DNA from 4 places in the Micromonospora sp. NBC_00860 genome. Region 3 is predicted to be linked to each of the others. Evidence: riboswitches for the same ligand, from Rfam matches in the RefSeq annotation. Region 3 holds a riboswitch; each other region holds the start of a gene.
The links. Region 3 has a riboswitch for cyclic di-AMP ahead of OH804_RS01155 (coiled-coil domain-containing protein). Riboswitches for the same ligand answer to the same signal wherever they lie in the genome.
Positions count from the first base shown of each region.

Region 1: another riboswitch for cyclic di-AMP. It lies ahead of OH804_RS25440 (hypothetical protein); the one in region 3 lies ahead of OH804_RS01155 (coiled-coil domain-containing protein).
Region 2: another riboswitch for cyclic di-AMP. It lies ahead of OH804_RS17760 (C39 family peptidase); the one in region 3 lies ahead of OH804_RS01155 (coiled-coil domain-containing protein).
Region 4: another riboswitch for cyclic di-AMP. It lies ahead of OH804_RS27730 (C40 family peptidase); the one in region 3 lies ahead of OH804_RS01155 (coiled-coil domain-containing protein).

Region 1 covers NZ_CP108825.1:5,534,686-5,538,675, forward strand. Annotated here, with positions in the region: gene OH804_RS25430 (metal-sensitive transcriptional regulator) at 1-269, shown strand, start outside; gene OH804_RS25435 (YibE/F family protein) at 566-1,936, shown strand; cyclic di-AMP (ydaO/yuaA leader) riboswitch at 2,103-2,233, shown strand; gene OH804_RS25440 (hypothetical protein) at 2,238-3,257, shown strand; gene OH804_RS25445 (carbonic anhydrase) at 3,314-3,990, opposite strand, start outside.
Region 2 covers NZ_CP108825.1:3,879,699-3,883,688, forward strand. Annotated here, with positions in the region: gene OH804_RS17755 (alpha/beta hydrolase) at 1-550, opposite strand, end outside; gene OH804_RS17760 (C39 family peptidase) at 682-1,530, opposite strand; cyclic di-AMP (ydaO/yuaA leader) riboswitch at 1,763-1,904, opposite strand; gene OH804_RS17765 (hypothetical protein) at 2,189-2,959, opposite strand; gene OH804_RS17770 (hypothetical protein) at 3,092-3,508, opposite strand; gene OH804_RS17775 (acyltransferase family protein) at 3,601-3,990, opposite strand, start outside.
Region 3 covers NZ_CP108825.1:235,733-239,722, forward strand. Annotated here, with positions in the region: gene OH804_RS01145 (SRPBCC family protein) at 1-157, shown strand, start outside; gene OH804_RS01150 (hypothetical protein) at 307-816, opposite strand; gene OH804_RS01155 (coiled-coil domain-containing protein) at 959-2,023, opposite strand; cyclic di-AMP (ydaO/yuaA leader) riboswitch at 2,029-2,160, opposite strand; gene OH804_RS01160 (cation diffusion facilitator family transporter) at 2,305-3,222, opposite strand; gene OH804_RS01165 (HelD family protein) at 3,329-3,990, opposite strand, start outside.
Region 4 covers NZ_CP108825.1:6,010,272-6,014,261, reverse strand. Annotated here, with positions in the region: gene OH804_RS27735 (N-acetylmuramoyl-L-alanine amidase) at 1-1,763, opposite strand, end outside; cyclic di-AMP (ydaO/yuaA leader) riboswitch at 1,999-2,134, shown strand; gene OH804_RS27730 (C40 family peptidase) at 2,148-3,188, shown strand; gene dcd (dCTP deaminase) at 3,263-3,940, opposite strand; gene OH804_RS27720 (pyridoxamine 5'-phosphate oxidase family protein) at 3,941-3,990, shown strand, end outside.

The DNA.
Region 1 (3,990 bases), 2.2 Mb from region 3:
ACACCGCCAGCAAGGACCAGCTGCTCGCGCGGCTCCGCCGCGTCGAGGGGCAGGTCCGGGGCATCGAGAAGATGGTCGACGACGACCGCTACTGCATCGACGTGCTCACCCAGATCTCCGCGATCCAGGCCGCCCTCGACAAGGTGGCCCTGGGGCTGCTCGACGGGCACGCCCGGCACTGCATGCACGAGGGCGCCGCCGAGGGTCGAGCCGACGAGATGGCCACCGAGATGATGGCGGCGGTCGGTCGGCTCATGAAGCGCGGCTGACCGCCGGGGCCGCCACGCGGGCGGTTCGGGCACCCGACACTCCGCCACGACCTGCGACGCCCAGGTTGGCTGGCTAGCATCTCCCACGATGGCCCTCCGCATGCCGCCGTACAGCCGGGCACCCTCGCCGCCACGACGTGGCGTCGTCCCCGGTCGACCGGGCCGAGCACTGACCCTCCGTGATCAAGTGGTCATCAGGCAGCGATCCGTCCCGCCGTCCGCCGCGTTTCCACAGCAACGGTGAACCGTCCGGACCGCTGACCCGTATCCCGCACCGGATCGTTGGGAGTCTCACCTTGGCCGCCGACCACACTCACAGTGCGCCGTCCGCCCCACCACGGGTGCGACGGATCCTCGTCATGACGGTGGTCCCCCTCTTCGTCGCCACAGTGCTCGCCGCGGCGCTGCTCTGGCCGCGCGGCGGGTCACCGCAGACCGATGGTGGTGCGGACGTGCCGCGCTACCCCGGCACTGTCACCCGGGTGGTGAGCGAGCCGTGCCCGCCGACCCCGTCGGTTCCCGAGGGCACACCGAGGGTCGGCGACGGACGGTGCGGCACCGTCGACGTCCGGGTGGACGACGGGCCGACCGCCGGCAAACAGGTACGGACACCGGTGCCCGACGGGCCCGGCGCACCCCGGGTCGAGGTCGGCGACGAGGTCATCCTGGTCGAGCTGGCCGACCCCACCGACCCGACCACCAGCAACTGGAACATCGCCGAGCACCAACGCGGCACCCCGATGGTGTGGCTGGCGGTGGTCTTCGCGGCCGCGATCGTCGCGTTCGGTCGATGGCGAGGCCTGGCCGCGCTCGCCGGGCTGGCCGCCAGCTTCGCCATCCTGCTCACCTTCGTGCTGCCGGGCATCGGCGCCGGCCGGTCACCACTGCTGGTGGCGGTGGTGGGCGCGGCCCTGATCATGTTCGTGGTGCTCTATCTGACGCACGGCGTCACCGCACAGACGTCGGTCGCGGTGCTCGGCACCCTGGGCAGTCTGGTGCTGACCGGCGTGCTCGCCACCATCGCCACGGCAGCGACCCACCTCACCGGTTTCGGCAGTGAAGACGCCACCACCCTGTCGATGTTCCAGGGCGACGTGGACCTGCACGGCCTGCTGCTCGCGGGGATCATCATCGGGTCGCTCGGGGTGCTCGACGACGTCACTGTCACCCAGGCGGCCACCGTCACCGAGCTGGCGAACGCCAACCCCGGGCTGACCCGGTTGCAGCTGTACCGGGCGGCCACCCGGGTCGGCCGCGCGCACATCGCCTCCACTGTCAACACCATCGTGCTGGCGTACGCGGGCGCGTCGCTACCCCTGCTGCTCCTGCTCACCGCCGACGCACGGCCGATCGGGCAGATCCTCACCAGTGAGTTCCTCGCGCAGGAGATCGTCCGCAGCGCGGTCGCCACCCTCGGTCTGATCGCCGCCGTACCGCTGACCACCGGGCTGGCCGCCGTGGTGACCGCCGCCGGACGCAGCGATGCCCCACCGTCCACCGACGCTCCCTCGCCCCGGCCCCAGCCGGACCGCACGGAGGCACTTGCCGCACTCAGCTCACCGCGGACGACCGGCTCCGACGAGCCGGACCGGACGCGGACCACACCCCCATCTGAGGCCACCGACCGGTGGCCGGAGTCGAACAGGAGCACGGATACGGCATGGTGACACTCCTCAGCGTGACCAGATCGGGCATCCACCCTGAGAACCACGTCACTGGTCACTCAACGCTATGGCGAAATGACGCTTTTGGTCGGCATCCAGGCGTAGCTCACCCGGTCGACTCTCGGGTAACCTCGCTGCCGGTTACCGATGAAGGCGCGAAGCGGCGCCTGCGGTGCCACCGCCCAATCGCCAGCCGGCGAGCCGGGGACCCAGGTATCTGGGGTGAATCCGCGTCAGCGGTAGGGGCCGCTTCCGCCCCGAACCCGTCAGCTAACCCGGTCGGCGGTCGACGGAAGGGAACATTGTGACGGCACCCCTACGCCGCTGGTTGACACCCGTGGTGGCCGTGATCGCCGCACTGACAGTGCTCGCCGGGCCGCTCCCGGCACACGCCGCCCCGACGAACCCCACACCGTCCGGGCACGAGGAGGACGGCGAGCCCAAGCTGCTCAACGACGTCATCGAGCAGGCCAACCGCGACTACTCCGCCGCCAAGTCCAAGCTGGACAAGTCCAAGAAGCGGCAGAGCGAGCTGGCGGCAGAGGTCAACCGGGCCAAGGCCGACCTCGACGCGTTGGCCCCGCAGGTCGGGCAGATCGCCGCCCAGGCGTACCGGACCGGCCGGATCGGCGCGGTCGCCATGCTGCTGGAGAGCGACGCTCCCGACTCGTTCGTCCAGCGCGCCGGGATGCTCGACGAGATCAACATGGTCAACGAGAAGAAGCTCTCCGAGGTCAACGAGGTGAAGGCCCGCGCCGAGCAGGCCAAACTGGCCCTCGACACCGAGGTCCGCGAGCAGCAGAAGCAGACCGCCCTGATGGCGAAGCGCAAGAGCGAGGCCGACAAGGCGCTCTCCCTCGTCGGCGGCAAGGGTTTCACCGGCGGCCTGGTGGATGCCACCTCCAAGGTCGCGAAGATCGGCCCGGGTCGCACGGCCGACGGTGACTGGAAGCCCCAGTCGTGCAGCGAGAACGACCCCACCACGTCCGGCTGCGTCACGCCGCGCACGCTGCACGCGTACAAGGAGGTCAAGGCGGCCGGCTTCAACCGGTTCGTCGGCTGCTACCGCCCCGGCGGGCCGTGGGAGCACCCGAAGGGCCGCGCCTGCGACTGGTCGCTACAGAAGAGCGGGTTCTCCCCGTGGCACAACAACGACACCCGGACGTACGGCAACAACGTCGCCGCGTTCCTCATCCGTAACGCCGACCGGCTCGGCATCTACTACGTGATCTGGAACCGGCAGATCTGGTTCCCGGCCACCGGCTGGAGTTCGTACAGCGGGCCGTCGAACCACACCGACCACGTCCACATGTCGTTGCTCTGACCCGCACGATCCCCGTCGAGGGCCGTTCCGCGTGACGCGGAGCGGCCCTCGACGCGTCAGACGGTGGCGGGCGCGGTCGCGTCGGTCGACCCGGCCGGGCTGTCCAGCGTCGCGAAGCCGGCCGGCATGGCGGCCACCGGGCGCACCGCTCCGGCGGCCAGCCGGTAGGACACCCCCACCACCGCGCATCGCCCCCGCGCCACCTCGTCGGCCAGCACCGGGGACTGCCCGAGCAACGTCTCGACGGTCTGGGCGATGTGGATGTCGACGATGCCGTCGATGTCGTCCACGCCCTCGGCCTGGGCCCGGCGCAGGCTGGGCAGCACGGCGTCGACCACCGCGCGCAGATGGCCACTGGGTGCGGTACCCGTCGCGACGGACTCCCGGGCCGCCTGCACCGCACCGCACGAGTCGTGGCCGAGCACCACCACAAGCGGAGTGCCGAGCACTGTCACCGCGTACTCGACGCTGCCGAGCACCTCGGGACCGGCGGTGTGCCCGGCCGTGCGAACAACGAACAGGTCGCCCAGCCCCCGGTCGAAGATGATCTCGGCAGCCAGCCGGGAGTCGGAGCAGCCGACGATCACCGCGAACGGGTGCTGTCCGTCGGCCACGGCTGCCCGGTGCCCGGCATCCTGGTTGGGGTGGCGTGGAGCACCGTCGACGAAGCGCCGGTTGCCGGCGATCAGTTCGGCGTACGCCCGGGTCGGCTCGCTGAGCGCGGACGCCCGGT
Region 2 (3,990 bases), 3.6 Mb from region 3:
CGACGGCGAAGGCGGTCGGGTCCATGGCGAGGCGCCACCGGCCGTCGACCTGGCGCAGCCCGGCGTCCACCACCGGGTGGTCCGGCGAGACCAGGCCGGCCAGCCCGGCGACGCGCAGGTAGCGGCGAGCCGCCTCGGTGCGGCTGGCGAACCAGCTCACCGGTCGGGCGGCGACCTCGGCGGCGCGGGTCAGCTCGGCGGGTGACCAGAGCGCCTTGATGCCCAGCCCGACCACCGCGTCCACCGGCGTTCCGGCGTCGCGGGCGGCCAGCGCCAGGCCGACCACGCCACCCAGCGAGTGCCCGAGCACGACCAGCCGGTCGTCGGGGGCGAGGGCCTGCGCGATCTGTTGGGCGAAGCCCGCGAAGGAGTACGACGGCAGCGGCGGCGCCCAGCCGTGTCCGGCGAGGTCCGGTGCAAGCCACCGCCCGGGCCAGTGCTGCTCGAGGTACGGCGCCCAGGGCAACCACACGTCCCCGGTCGCCCCCATGCCGTGCAGCAGCAGCAGGACCGGCCTACGGCCGGCGTGACCACCCGATTTCTCCACCACGGCCGCAGTCTCCCACGGTTCACGGCCCGGTACGAGAGCCGTCGATGGCGTTACCCGGGCCCGCGCGGACAAAGGCCGCGGGCGCCGGCTCCTTGTGGGAGACGGCGCCCGCGGCGGTCAGCGTGCCCGGGTCAGGCGGAGTAGCCCCGGCTGGTGATCCAGTTGGCCAGGTCGATCGTGGTGATCCAGTACGACGGGTCGGCCGGGTTCGCCGAGTCGGCGATCCGCACGGTGCGACCGTTGTCCTTGTAGCCCACGACGGCGATGTAGTGCCCGCCGCCGTAGGAGTGCCAGCCACCGTCGGTGTCGGTGGCGTCCCCGACGACGTTGGCCACCACGCCACGGCCGTCGGTGATGGCCTTCACCACGTCGGCCTGGAGCCGGTCCATCTGTGCCGGGCTGGGCGAGCCGGGGAACATCCGGGTCCGGTACGGGGAGCCCTTCACCTCGGCGTTCAGCACCCGGGTGGTGTCCTCGGCCGAGTTGGTGCCCATCTCGGTGGTGCCCAGCTCGGCGCCGAGCTCCTCCTGGGTGCGGTCGATGCCGGCGGCGCTGAGCGCGTTGCGGGTGGCCGCCGGGCCGCAGTTGTAGTAGGTGTTCTGCGCCTCGTAGTCGTAGTCCAGCACCTTGGTCGCGGGCGGCTTCGGCCGCTCCGGCTTCCGGGTCAGGTCCGGGTTGCTGCTGGCCTTTGCGGCGGGTGACGCGGTGCTGGTGGCCGGGGCGGCAGTGGTCGGCGCGGTTCCGGCCGAGGGGGACGCGTCCCGGGCCTCGCCACGGGAGGCGGCGACGTCGCTGCGCATCTCGGCGACAGTGGTCGCGGTGCGCTGGCCGGCCGGGGCGTCGTCGGCCGTGGTGAGCAGGGCGCCGGTGGTGGTGGCGATGGCGAGGGCCGCGGCGGAGGCGGCGACGATCTGGTACGGGCGCTCGGTGACGAGGCGACGGAGCTGACGCTTCACTGTGTGCTTCACGGGTTCCTCCACGGATCGGGGGGAGAGCGGCACACCGGGGCCGGACCGGTATCCGGGCAGGCGCCAGCGCGCGGATCGTGGTCCGCGGATGGTGAACCGCTCAGGGGAACGCCCGGCGCGGCCGGGCGGGAAAGGCGATGACCCGGGGGTCAGCTCACCGTCACTGGACGAGTGAGCGGGTGCACCGCCGCGCCGTGGAGGCGAGGGAACAACCGAGGGGTGGAAAGGTGCTGCACGAGGATGGGACTCCTTCCGACACCGCCTACCGGGTTAGCTGACGGATTCGGGCGGGAAGATCGCCCTACCGCGGGCCGTGGCTCGCGGATTCACCCCGGACTTACTGGTGGGTCCCCGGTTCGTTGATCACGATTAAGCGGGTCGGTGCGGCGTCGCGTCTTGCGATCGGTTACCGCACCGGACGGGACGACACTACTGGCCGCTTCACGCCCTGCCAAGCCAGGTTCACCTGCGTAAACCTCAATTGGCGCGACAATTTCTGCGCGTATTGCCGATGATGTGACTCGATGGGACAACCGGTTACGGTGACGCCTGCGGTCGACAACCGGACAGGCCGCGAAGAAGGCGACCATAATCGCGGGAACAATGCCGCCGATCGCGCCGACCGTCCGATTCCGCTATTGGGTGACCGGCCTCACATCACGGATCGGGCTCAACTCACCCGGGCCGGGCGCCACCGTGCCACGACGGCGGGTCGTATCGCATCGGCCACCGACCGGCGAGCGGGCACCGGGGTCGGACGCAGCCGGGCCGCCGCCGCGTACGCCTCCTCGGCGAGGGTACGGGCCGACTCGGCGGCCAACTCCGCGTCGCGCCAGGCGGCCCGCTCACGGCCGGCGGCCACCTGGTAGTCGGCCAGCCGCGCGTCCCGGACCACCCGGCTGATCAGCACCTCCTGCTCGACAGGGTGTCGCCGGGGATCCCAGCCACGCCGGTGCCCGAACACGTCGCTGAGCTGGGCCATGGTCAGGTCGCCCCGCCAGTACGCCGCCATCGCCGCGCGGTGCAGATAGCGTTCCCGGGCGGCGTACTCGGCGGGGGTGTGCGGGGTCTGCGGGGTGGGCAACACCCCGGCCCCGGCGAAGCGACGCGCTGCGGTGTCCGCCTCGTCGTACCCGGTCCAGGCCCGCTCCAATTGCTCCTGAGCGGTCAGCCAGGCGGCGCGTCGGCGCCGGGCGGTGGTGGCCGCGCCCGCCGCGGCGACGGCCACCTCCTCGGCGTACCGGCGCACGTCGACGGCCTCGGCGGCGGCCATCTCCCGGACGGTCGGCCCGGCCGGGGGCGGATCGTCAGCGGGCCGCTCCCGTTCGGGGCGGGCGGCCAGGACGGTGAGGAGGCCCAGGGTCAGCAGGAACAGCGTCGACCAGATGGCGGCGGCCTGCGGCACCTCGGTCACGAACTGGTAGAAGACGACGGTCTCCATGGTCGGCACCTCGGGGAGAGAGCAGTGCGATGGGGAGCCGCATCGACCAGCGGGCCAGTGTGGGCCACGGGTCGGCGGGTCAGGGAGCGGTGGGTCGACGGGGCGCGGTGACGGGACGGTCGTCCCGGTGGCTCAGCGCCCGGGTGGGGCCCGGGAAGCCCGACCGCTCGCAGCGTCGACGAGGGGCAGCCGGTCGGACCCGGCCGCGCGGACCGGCAGCACGCGGGCCGCGATGGTGCCCTGGTCGCCGGGGAGCGCCACCGGCGTGTCGACCGACGATGTCGGGACCGACTCCTCGGCGGCCTCCGGCGGTATCGCCTGGCGCGCCGCACCGTGCGCCCCGACCTGCCGGCAGGAGGCCGCCAGCGGCCCGGCGGCGACGGAGGCCAGCACCGCATTCGACGTCGGCACCGGGCTGGGCGTTGATCCGGCGGCCGTGGCCGGGCCTGCGCCGAGCGCCAGGGCCGCGACGACGGCGAGGCTGGTCAGCACCCGCGTCGCCCAGCGCGCCACCCACCACAGCGGACAGGTGAACGCGACCGGAAGCACGGCACCAGGCTACCGTCGTGCCGACCCGGGCGCACTGGCCACGGGCGTGTCGGATCACGCCGCGCCGACCCCGCTGACCAGGGTGGACGCTGTCAGCGCAGGTCGACGTACGTTGATCGACCGCCGGCCTGACCGACCTCGTCGGCAGCCCCGCCGGCCTCGCCGCGGGCGCTGCTCACGGGGTCTCGGGCGTCGTCGCCGCCGGCGGTGCGCTGTCGGGGGACGGGCGCCGGACGGGCCGCGCGGCGGGGCGCGAGCCGGCGCATCATCGGGGTCTCGACGAAGCGGTGCAGCAGGCCGGCGAGGATCAGGTTCGCCACCAGGAAGCCGAGCACCACGGCCGGGCCACGCCAACCCTCGAAGCCGATCCCCCAGGTTCCGCTCCAGCGCAGCACGCTCGTCATCACCAGCACGTGCACCAGGTAGAAGGCGAACGAGACCTCACCGAGCCAGACCAGCGGCCGGGACCGCCACGGCGAGCG
Region 3 (3,990 bases):
GCCGGACGGCCTGGTCCGCATCGACGTCGAGATCACCCTGACCGCGCCGACGCCACTGTTCCGCTACGCGTTCCGCCAGGCGCAAGCCGCTCACCTGGCCCTCGCCACCCGGCTGGGCGCGGCCCTCGACCGCACCGGCAACCCGCCGCCCACCTGAACCCGGCGCCCCGAGGCTCGCGCACCCGCTTCGTCGATCTTGCAGTTCCGGTTGTCGATATCGGTGAGATGCCCCCTTTGTCGGGACAGCAAGTGCAAGATCGCGGCGCAGGGCAGGCCGTGACCTTGGCGCGTACCGCGGGTGGGCACCTAGGTTGTGGTCGCGGCGCGAGCGCGGTTCGTGCGGGTGGTTCGGGCGGCGGGACGCCGGCCCCACGGCTTGTAGGTGGACAGCACCGTCGCGATGATCATCAGGCTGGTCGACACCGCCGGCGCGATGACCAGATCGGCGCGATCGCGTGCGGGCAGGGCGGCGCCGACCGCTCCGGCGTGGCGCAGGTTGGGGGTGAGCAGGAACAGCACCAGCCCGACCATCACAGTGGTGAGCACCAGCTTGACCAGCACCCACCGGTGGCGCAGCAGGCCCCACGGGGTGAGCAGCGAGCTGGCGACTCCGATCAGCCAGACCAGGACGCTCAGCGGCGCGAACAGCAGCGTCCCGACCAGGGCCGTGACCGGATAGACCACCGCCGGGTCGGCGCCCCGCTGCACGGCGATGCCGAGGGTGAGTAGCACCAGGTCGGCGCCCAGCCAGCCGAGCGAGGTGACGAGGTGCAGGGTGAGCAGCGCCTTGCGGGTGGCGGGTCGGATCCGAGGCATACGCCGATGCTGCCCGCCGGCCCCGGCCGGGTCGTCCGACGAGCGACGACATCAGGGGTACGCCCGGCGACGTAGCCCGGCCCCGGACACGCGTGATGCCTGTGAGCCGTCCCGGTGGCTCACAGGCATCACGACGCGTGGGTCAGTAGACCGACAGGTGCACGTGGTTGGTGTGGTCGGTGGACGGGGTGCCGTGCGCCCCGCTGTACGACTTCCACCCGCTGCTGGGCAGCCAGATCTGCCTGTACCAGATCACGTAGAGCACGGCGAGCCGGTCGGCGTTGCGGATGAAGTACGCGGCCAGGTTGTTGCCGTACGTCTTGTCGCCGCCGGTGGCGTTTCCGCCGAAGCCGTTCTTTTGCGCGGCGAAGTCGCAGGCCCGGCCCTTCGGGTGCTCACCGGAGCCGCTGGGGCGGTGGCACGAGACGTACCGGGTGAAGCCCGCGGACTTGGCCTGGTTGAGCGCGTGCAGGGTGCGCGGGGTGATGCAGCCGTTGGCCGGCGTGGGGTCGTTGACGCTGCACGACTCGGAGGGCCAGGAGCCGTCGGAGTTGCGCGGCGCGGCCTTCGCGTTGGCGCTGGAGGTGCCCCGGTTGGAGCCGGCGTCGGCGGTGGTCTGCGGCTTGGGCGTGGTGGCCACGGTCAGGGCCCGTTCGGCCTGGTCCTTGCGCTTGGCCATCACCGCGACCTGCTTGCGCTGTTCGTTGATCTCGCCGTCCAGGGCCACCCGGGTGCGGTTGGCCTTGTCCTTGCTGTCGAGCAGGTCGCGAAGCACCCGGTCCTCGTTGGCGGCCACCGCGTCCAGCGCGGCGGCCCGGTCCATGAAGCCTTCCGGGGTGTTGCTGTTGAGCAGCGCCGACATCGCGCCGAGCCGGCCGGTGCGGTACGCCACCTCGGCGATCTCGCCGACCTTGCCGTTGCGCTGGCCGATCTCGACCTCGATGGTCTTCAACTGGGTGGCGAGCTGCTGTTGCCGTTTCACTGAGGTGTCCAGGGCGCGCTTCGCGTCCAGGTAGCCCTTGCTGGCGGCCTCGAGTTGGGCGCGCAACGCCGGGGTGCCGCCCTCCTCGTCTGAGTCGGGTGCGGCGGCCCGCAGGCCGGTCGGGGGAGCGGCCGAGGCGGTGCCGGCCGGGAGCGCGACGCCGAGGGTGAACATCGCGACGATCAGGGCCGCCAGTCGGGCGGCGGGTGGTCGTGCTGGTGCCACTGCGCATGTCCTTCCGTCAGCCGCCGACCGGGTTAGCTGACGGGTTCGGGACGGAAGATCCCTACCGCTGACGCGGATACACCCCAGGAACATGGTTCCCCGGTTCGCCCGCTTGGGCGATTAGGCGGCGGCCGCCACCGGCGCCGGGAAGGCGCCGCCTGGTGGAGGCCGGGACCGAGCCTACCGGTGCCGGTGGGGCGGCTGCAGCCAATGTGACGGACGGTGCGTGCGTCACCACGGAAAATTACGGCAAGAGCGGAGGAAAGCTCCGAAAAGCCCCCTCACCACTCGATGGAGCCGCACGCTCCGGAGGCGGCGCCCGGCTCGATCTGCAACGTCGCGTGCTCGATGCGGAAGTCGTCGTGCAGGGCGGTACGCGCCGCGGTGAGCACCGCGCCGACCTCCGCGCCGGGTGCCATGGTCAGGTGTGCGGAGGCCACCTCCATGCCCGAGGTGAGCGTCCAGACGTGCAGGTCGTGCACCTCGACGACACCCGGGACGGCGGCCAGTCGGTCGTGCACGGCGGTCACCTGGAGGTGCTCCGGGGCGGCCTGCACCAGGATGCGGATGGCGGCGCGGGCCAGCCGCCAGGTGCGCGGCAGGATGAACACGCCGATGGCGACCGCGACCAGGGGATCTGCCCACCACCAGTCGGTGACGGTGATGAGCAGGGCCGCGCCGATGACGCCGAGCGAGCCGAGCAGGTCGCCGACCACCTCCAGGTAGGCGCCCTGGAGGTTGATGCTCTCCCGGGCCCCGGCGCGCAGCAGGGCGAAGGCGGCGACGTTCGCGAGCAGGCCGAGCACTGCCACCGCGAGCATCGGGCCGGCGATGACCTGGTGCGGGTCGCCGAAACGGCGGATCGCCTCGATCACCACGTAGATCGCCACGCCGGAGAGCAGGACGGCGTTGGCCAGCGCGGCGAGCACCTCGAGCCGGTAGAGCCCGAAGGTGCGCTGCGGGTCGCCGGTGGCCCGCCGGGTCGCCGTGATCGCGGCGAGCGCCATCCCGATGCCGAGTACGTCGGTGAACATGTGCCCGGCGTCGGAGAGCAGGGCGAGTGAGCCGGTGTGCAGGGCGACCACCGCCTCGACCACCATCAGGGTGGCGAGCAGCCCGAACGCCGCCCAGAGTCGACCTCGGTGCTGGTGTGCGGCATTGGCGACGGACCCATGGTGGTGGTCATGACCTGCGCCCACGAGAACCACCTTCCGCCGCTGGTCGGGACCCGGTCAAATGTATGCTCACATCGCTATGTGTGCAAGTGTACGGGCAGCGCCTCCCGCCGGCGGCAGTCCGCACACGTCAGCCGGTCGGGTCGATGGTGGTGAGCCGCTGGGTGGCCCGGGAGAGCGCCACGTACAGGGTGCGTACCCCGGCGCCCGGATCGGCCCGGATCTCGCTCGGGGCGACCAGCACCACCCCGTCGTACTCCATGCCCTTGGCCTCCAGGCTGGTCACCACCTGCAACCTCGGCGCGCCGAGTGCGCCGAGCCAACCGGCGACCTCGTCCCGGCGGGGGACCGGCGTGATCACCCCGACCGTGCCCTCCACCTCGGCCAGCAGGCCGGCGGCGGCCTCCACTGTCGCGGTCTCCAACCCCGACGCGGGCACCACAAGCTCGACCGGCTCGACCCCGGTGGAGCGGACGGCGGTCGGCAGCGGCAGGTCGGGGTAGAGCCGACGGATCTCCGCCGCTGCCACCGCGAAGATCTCCGCCGAGTTGCGGTAGTTCGTGGTGAGCGTGAAATCGTGTCGCTTGCGCCGGCCCAGCGCCTGGTCGCGGGCTCGGGTCAGCTCCTCCGGGTCGCCGGTCCACGCGGTCTGCGCCGGGTCGCCCACCACGGTCCAGGACGCCAGCCGGCCGCGTCGACCGATCATCCGCCACTGCATCGGCGAGACGTCCTGCGCCTCGTCCACCACCACGTGCGCGTACTCCCGGTAGTCCTCCGGACGCTCCCGGGCCG
Region 4 (3,990 bases), 1.7 Mb from region 3:
GGCGAGATCGTCTGGTAGGGCACCCCGTCCGGGTACGCCGCCTGTTCCGGGTAGGCGCGTCCGTAGACCGGAATGGTGGTTCGGCCGGGCTTCGGCGTGGCCACCACGCCGACGGTCCAGCTGGCGGTCGGTGCGGACGCCGGGTTGTGGAACCAGGCCCGCTGCCCGAGGTACCAGATCGCCGTCCAGTCGCCCTGCCGCCCGGCCAACGCGTACGTCTGCCCGGCGGATGCCCGGGCCCCGTGGTCGGACACGGACATCGTGTTCGGTGTGCCGTCCGGGCGGAGCGCGATGTCGTTGACCAGCGGCGCGTCCAGGGACGGTGCGCTGCGCAACACCACCGCCGAGGAGCCGCGCGGTGCGCAGGGGACGCCCGCGGTGACGCATCCGACGAACGCCGGCTGGTTGGTGGCGTAGTCCGGGTCGATCCGGACCAGCCCGGTGGCCGGGGTGCCGGTGTCCAGTCGAGGCGCGTGCAGCAGGTCGAAGTAGTGCGTCCAGTCCCAGTACGGGCCCGGATCCCAGTGCATTCCCCGCACTGTCGAGGCGATGGTGCCGGGCACGTTGTCGTGGCCGATGATGTGCTGGCGGTCCAGTGGGATGCCCAGCCGCAGCGCCAGGTGCCGGACCAGCTTCGCCGAGGTCCGGTACATCGCCTCGGTGTACCAGGTGCCCTGCGCCGCGAAGCCCTCGTGTTCCAGCCCGATCGACTTCGCGTTGACGTACCAGTTGCCGGCGTGCCAGCCGACGTCCTTGGTCTTCACGTGCTGGGCGATGTGCCCGTCGACCGAGCGCAGCGAATAGTGCCAGCTCACGTAGGTCGGATCCTGGACGAGTTGCAGGGTCGTCGCCCAACTCGCCTCGGTGTCGTGGATGACGATGTACTCGATCTTCTGCCGCGCGGGCCGGTCGGAGAGGTCGTGGTTGCCGTAGTCCCCGTCACCGAACGCCTCGTAGGGTGCCGGGATCCACTCGCAGGAGATGGTGTGCGGGCACTCCACCCCGTCCGGGCGGGCCAGCCGGCGCAGGCCCAGCCGGTCCAACCAGGAACGTTCGGGCCGTACCGCGCGGGCCGGCAGGCTGACCCGCTGGCCGTCGTCGGTCACCCGGGACTGGCCCGCGCCGATGGTGGTGAAGACCTCGTCGGCGAAGGCCGCCGCGGCGTCGGCGCTGTCCGCGCCCGAGTAGCGGGCCACCGCGCCGTACCAGGCCGCCGGGTCGGTGCCGGCGCCGACCGGCGCGCCCAGATCCCTCTGGTACGCGCCCAGCAGCGCGGCCCCGCCACGGATGTTGAGGCCCACGTCGGTGCGCAGTGCCTCGGGGGCGGCGCCGGTCAGCGCGGCGGCGGCGTCCACGGTCTGCAACGCGGCGGTGGACGGGGCGGGCGCCTCGACCGGCCGGGGCACGGGCACCCGGGCGGGTCGGGAGTCGTCACCGCGTGGGTCCTCGGCACCGGCGTCGTGGTGACCGCGCCCGGGTAGGGCGGCCACGTGCCGGGCGTCGGTCAGGTGCATCGGGCCGTAGCCGCCACTGGTGCTCGGTGTGCCGGCGTTGGTGTCCCAGCGCGACTCCAGGTAGGAGACGCCGAGCAGCACGACGGCCGGCACGCCGTACTCGCTGGCTGCGGCGGCGTACTGCTGCTGGCGGTCGGTGGTGGGCGCGGCGGCGGCCGGGCCGACGGAGAGTGGCACAGTGGTCGCGGCGGCGACCACGGTGGCGGCGAGCAGTGCACGCCAGCCGGTCGACAGGGTTGGATGGTGCATCGAACCCCCTAGATTCTCGCGGAGTGAGGTCAGGTCACCATCGCGCCGTCCGGGAGGTTGCGTCAATACCTTTCCATCTATCGAAGCCTGCGGAAAGAATTCTTCACACACGGTCGGTGACCTCGTCCAATCGGTACGGAGTGTCACGGCCGCACGGGTTGCGGATCGGTAACAGGCGTCTCTACTCTGGTCATTTGTCGGCCCGACAGCAGCTCCGCCCAGCCCGGGCGGTAACGGACCGACACCGCCGAGTCGTTTCCGAGCGAACCGGGGACCCAGGTCCCTCGGGGTGAATCCGCAACCACTGCGGTAGGGCGCCGACTTCCCGCCCGAACCCGTCAGCTAACCCGGTAGGCGGTCAGGAAGAAGGAGTACGGAACCCCGGTGGCACTCCATGCCCCGCGGCCGTCGTCCGAGCGGTCGGCATCAGCCGGCCCGCCGTCGATCGTGCCGCGCCCACGCTGGTCCCGCTTCACCACCGCACTCGCCGCGCTGGCCGGCGTCGCCGTCGTTCTGACCGGCAGTGCCACGGCGGCCCACGCTGACCCGTCCGTCGCCGAGATCGAGCGCCAGATCGACGCCGACTGGAACAAGCTCGAACCGATCATCGAACGGCACAACGCCACCCGCACCGACCTCGCCGCGAAGCGCAAGCAGGCCGACGCGCTGGCCGCCCGGATCACCCCGCTGGAGCGCCAGGTCGACGCCGCGATGGACAAGGTCAGCGCGCTGGCCGTACGCGCCTACAAGGGCGAGAACGTCTCGACAGTCAACGCGGTGCTGGGCAGCCGGTCGCCGAGCGAGGTGGTCGGCCAGCTCGAAATGCTCGACCGCTTCGCGCACAACCAGCAGAAGGACGTACGCCAGGTGGCCGACCTGCGCGACCAGCTGGCCGCGCAGAAGGCGCCGCTGGACGAGATGGTGGCCCAGCTGACCCGCACCGAGGCCCAGCTGGCGGCGAAGAAGAAGCAGATCAACGAAGAGATCGACCGCCTGCAGAAGCTACGCCTCAAGGTGTACGGCAACGGCGGCGGCGGTCCTTTGCGCCCGGCGCCCTGCCCGGGTAGCTACCCCGGCGGCGCCGCGGGCACCGCTGTCAAGTTCGCCTGCGCGCAGATCGGCAAGCCCTACGTCTGGGGTGCCGAGGGTCCGAACTCGTACGACTGCTCCGGGCTGATGCTGGCCGCCTGGGCGAAGGCCGGCGTGTCGCTGCCGCACAACGCCGCCGCGCAGAGCCGCGTGACCAAGAACGTCAGCAGGGGCGACCTGCGTCCCGGCGACCTGGTCTTCTACTACAGCGACATCCACCACGTCGGCATGTACGTCGGCGGCGGCTGGGTGGTGCACGCCTCCCAGGCCGGTCAACCGGTGAAGATGAAGAAGGTCGACGACGGCCCGATCCACAGCTACGGCCGCCCAGGCTGACCCCAGGGTGACCAGAGGGCCCGTCGCGATCCGTCGCGGCGGGCCCTCGTCGTCCTGGTTCTAGCAGCGGAGCCTCAGCGGGTTGGCCAGGTGCGCCAGTGCTGCCAGGCGCGGCTGGGCGTCGGCCCCCGCTGGCCCTGGTAGCGCGAGCCGTAGACCACCGAGCCGTACGGGTGCTCGGCCGGCGAGGAGAGCCGGAAGATGCAGAGCTGCCCGATCTTCATGCCCGGCCAGAGGGTGATCGGCAGGTTCGCCACGTTCGAGAGTTCCAGCGTCACGTGACCGGAGAAGCCCGGGTCGATGAAACCGGCTGTGGAGTGCGTGAGCAGCCCGAGCCGGCCCAGGGAGCTCTTGCCCTCCAGTCGGCCGGCGAGCTGGTCACCCAGCGAGATGACCTCCAGCGTCGAGGCGAGCACGAACTCCCCCGGGTGCAGCACGAACGGCTCGCCATCGGGGACCTCGACCACCGACGTCAGGTCGTCCTGCTGCATGGCGGGATCGATGTGGGTGTAGAGGTGGTTGTTGAAGACCCGGAACAGCCGGTCGAGTCGGACGTCGATGCTGGACGGTTGCACCAGGGTGGGCTCGAACGGCTCCAGGCCCAGCGTGCCGGCCTTGATCTCGGAGACCAGGTCGCGGTCGGAGAGCAGCATCGGACCACCATAGCCGCGCTGGCGGAAGTGGCCGGATTCGGTGCCGGTGACCAGCGAGTCGAGGTCGCTGCTCGTACATTTGTTCGATAGAATGCCCACATGGCTTCCTGGTCCGAATTCGCCGCCGACGAGCCCCGACTCGCCGACGG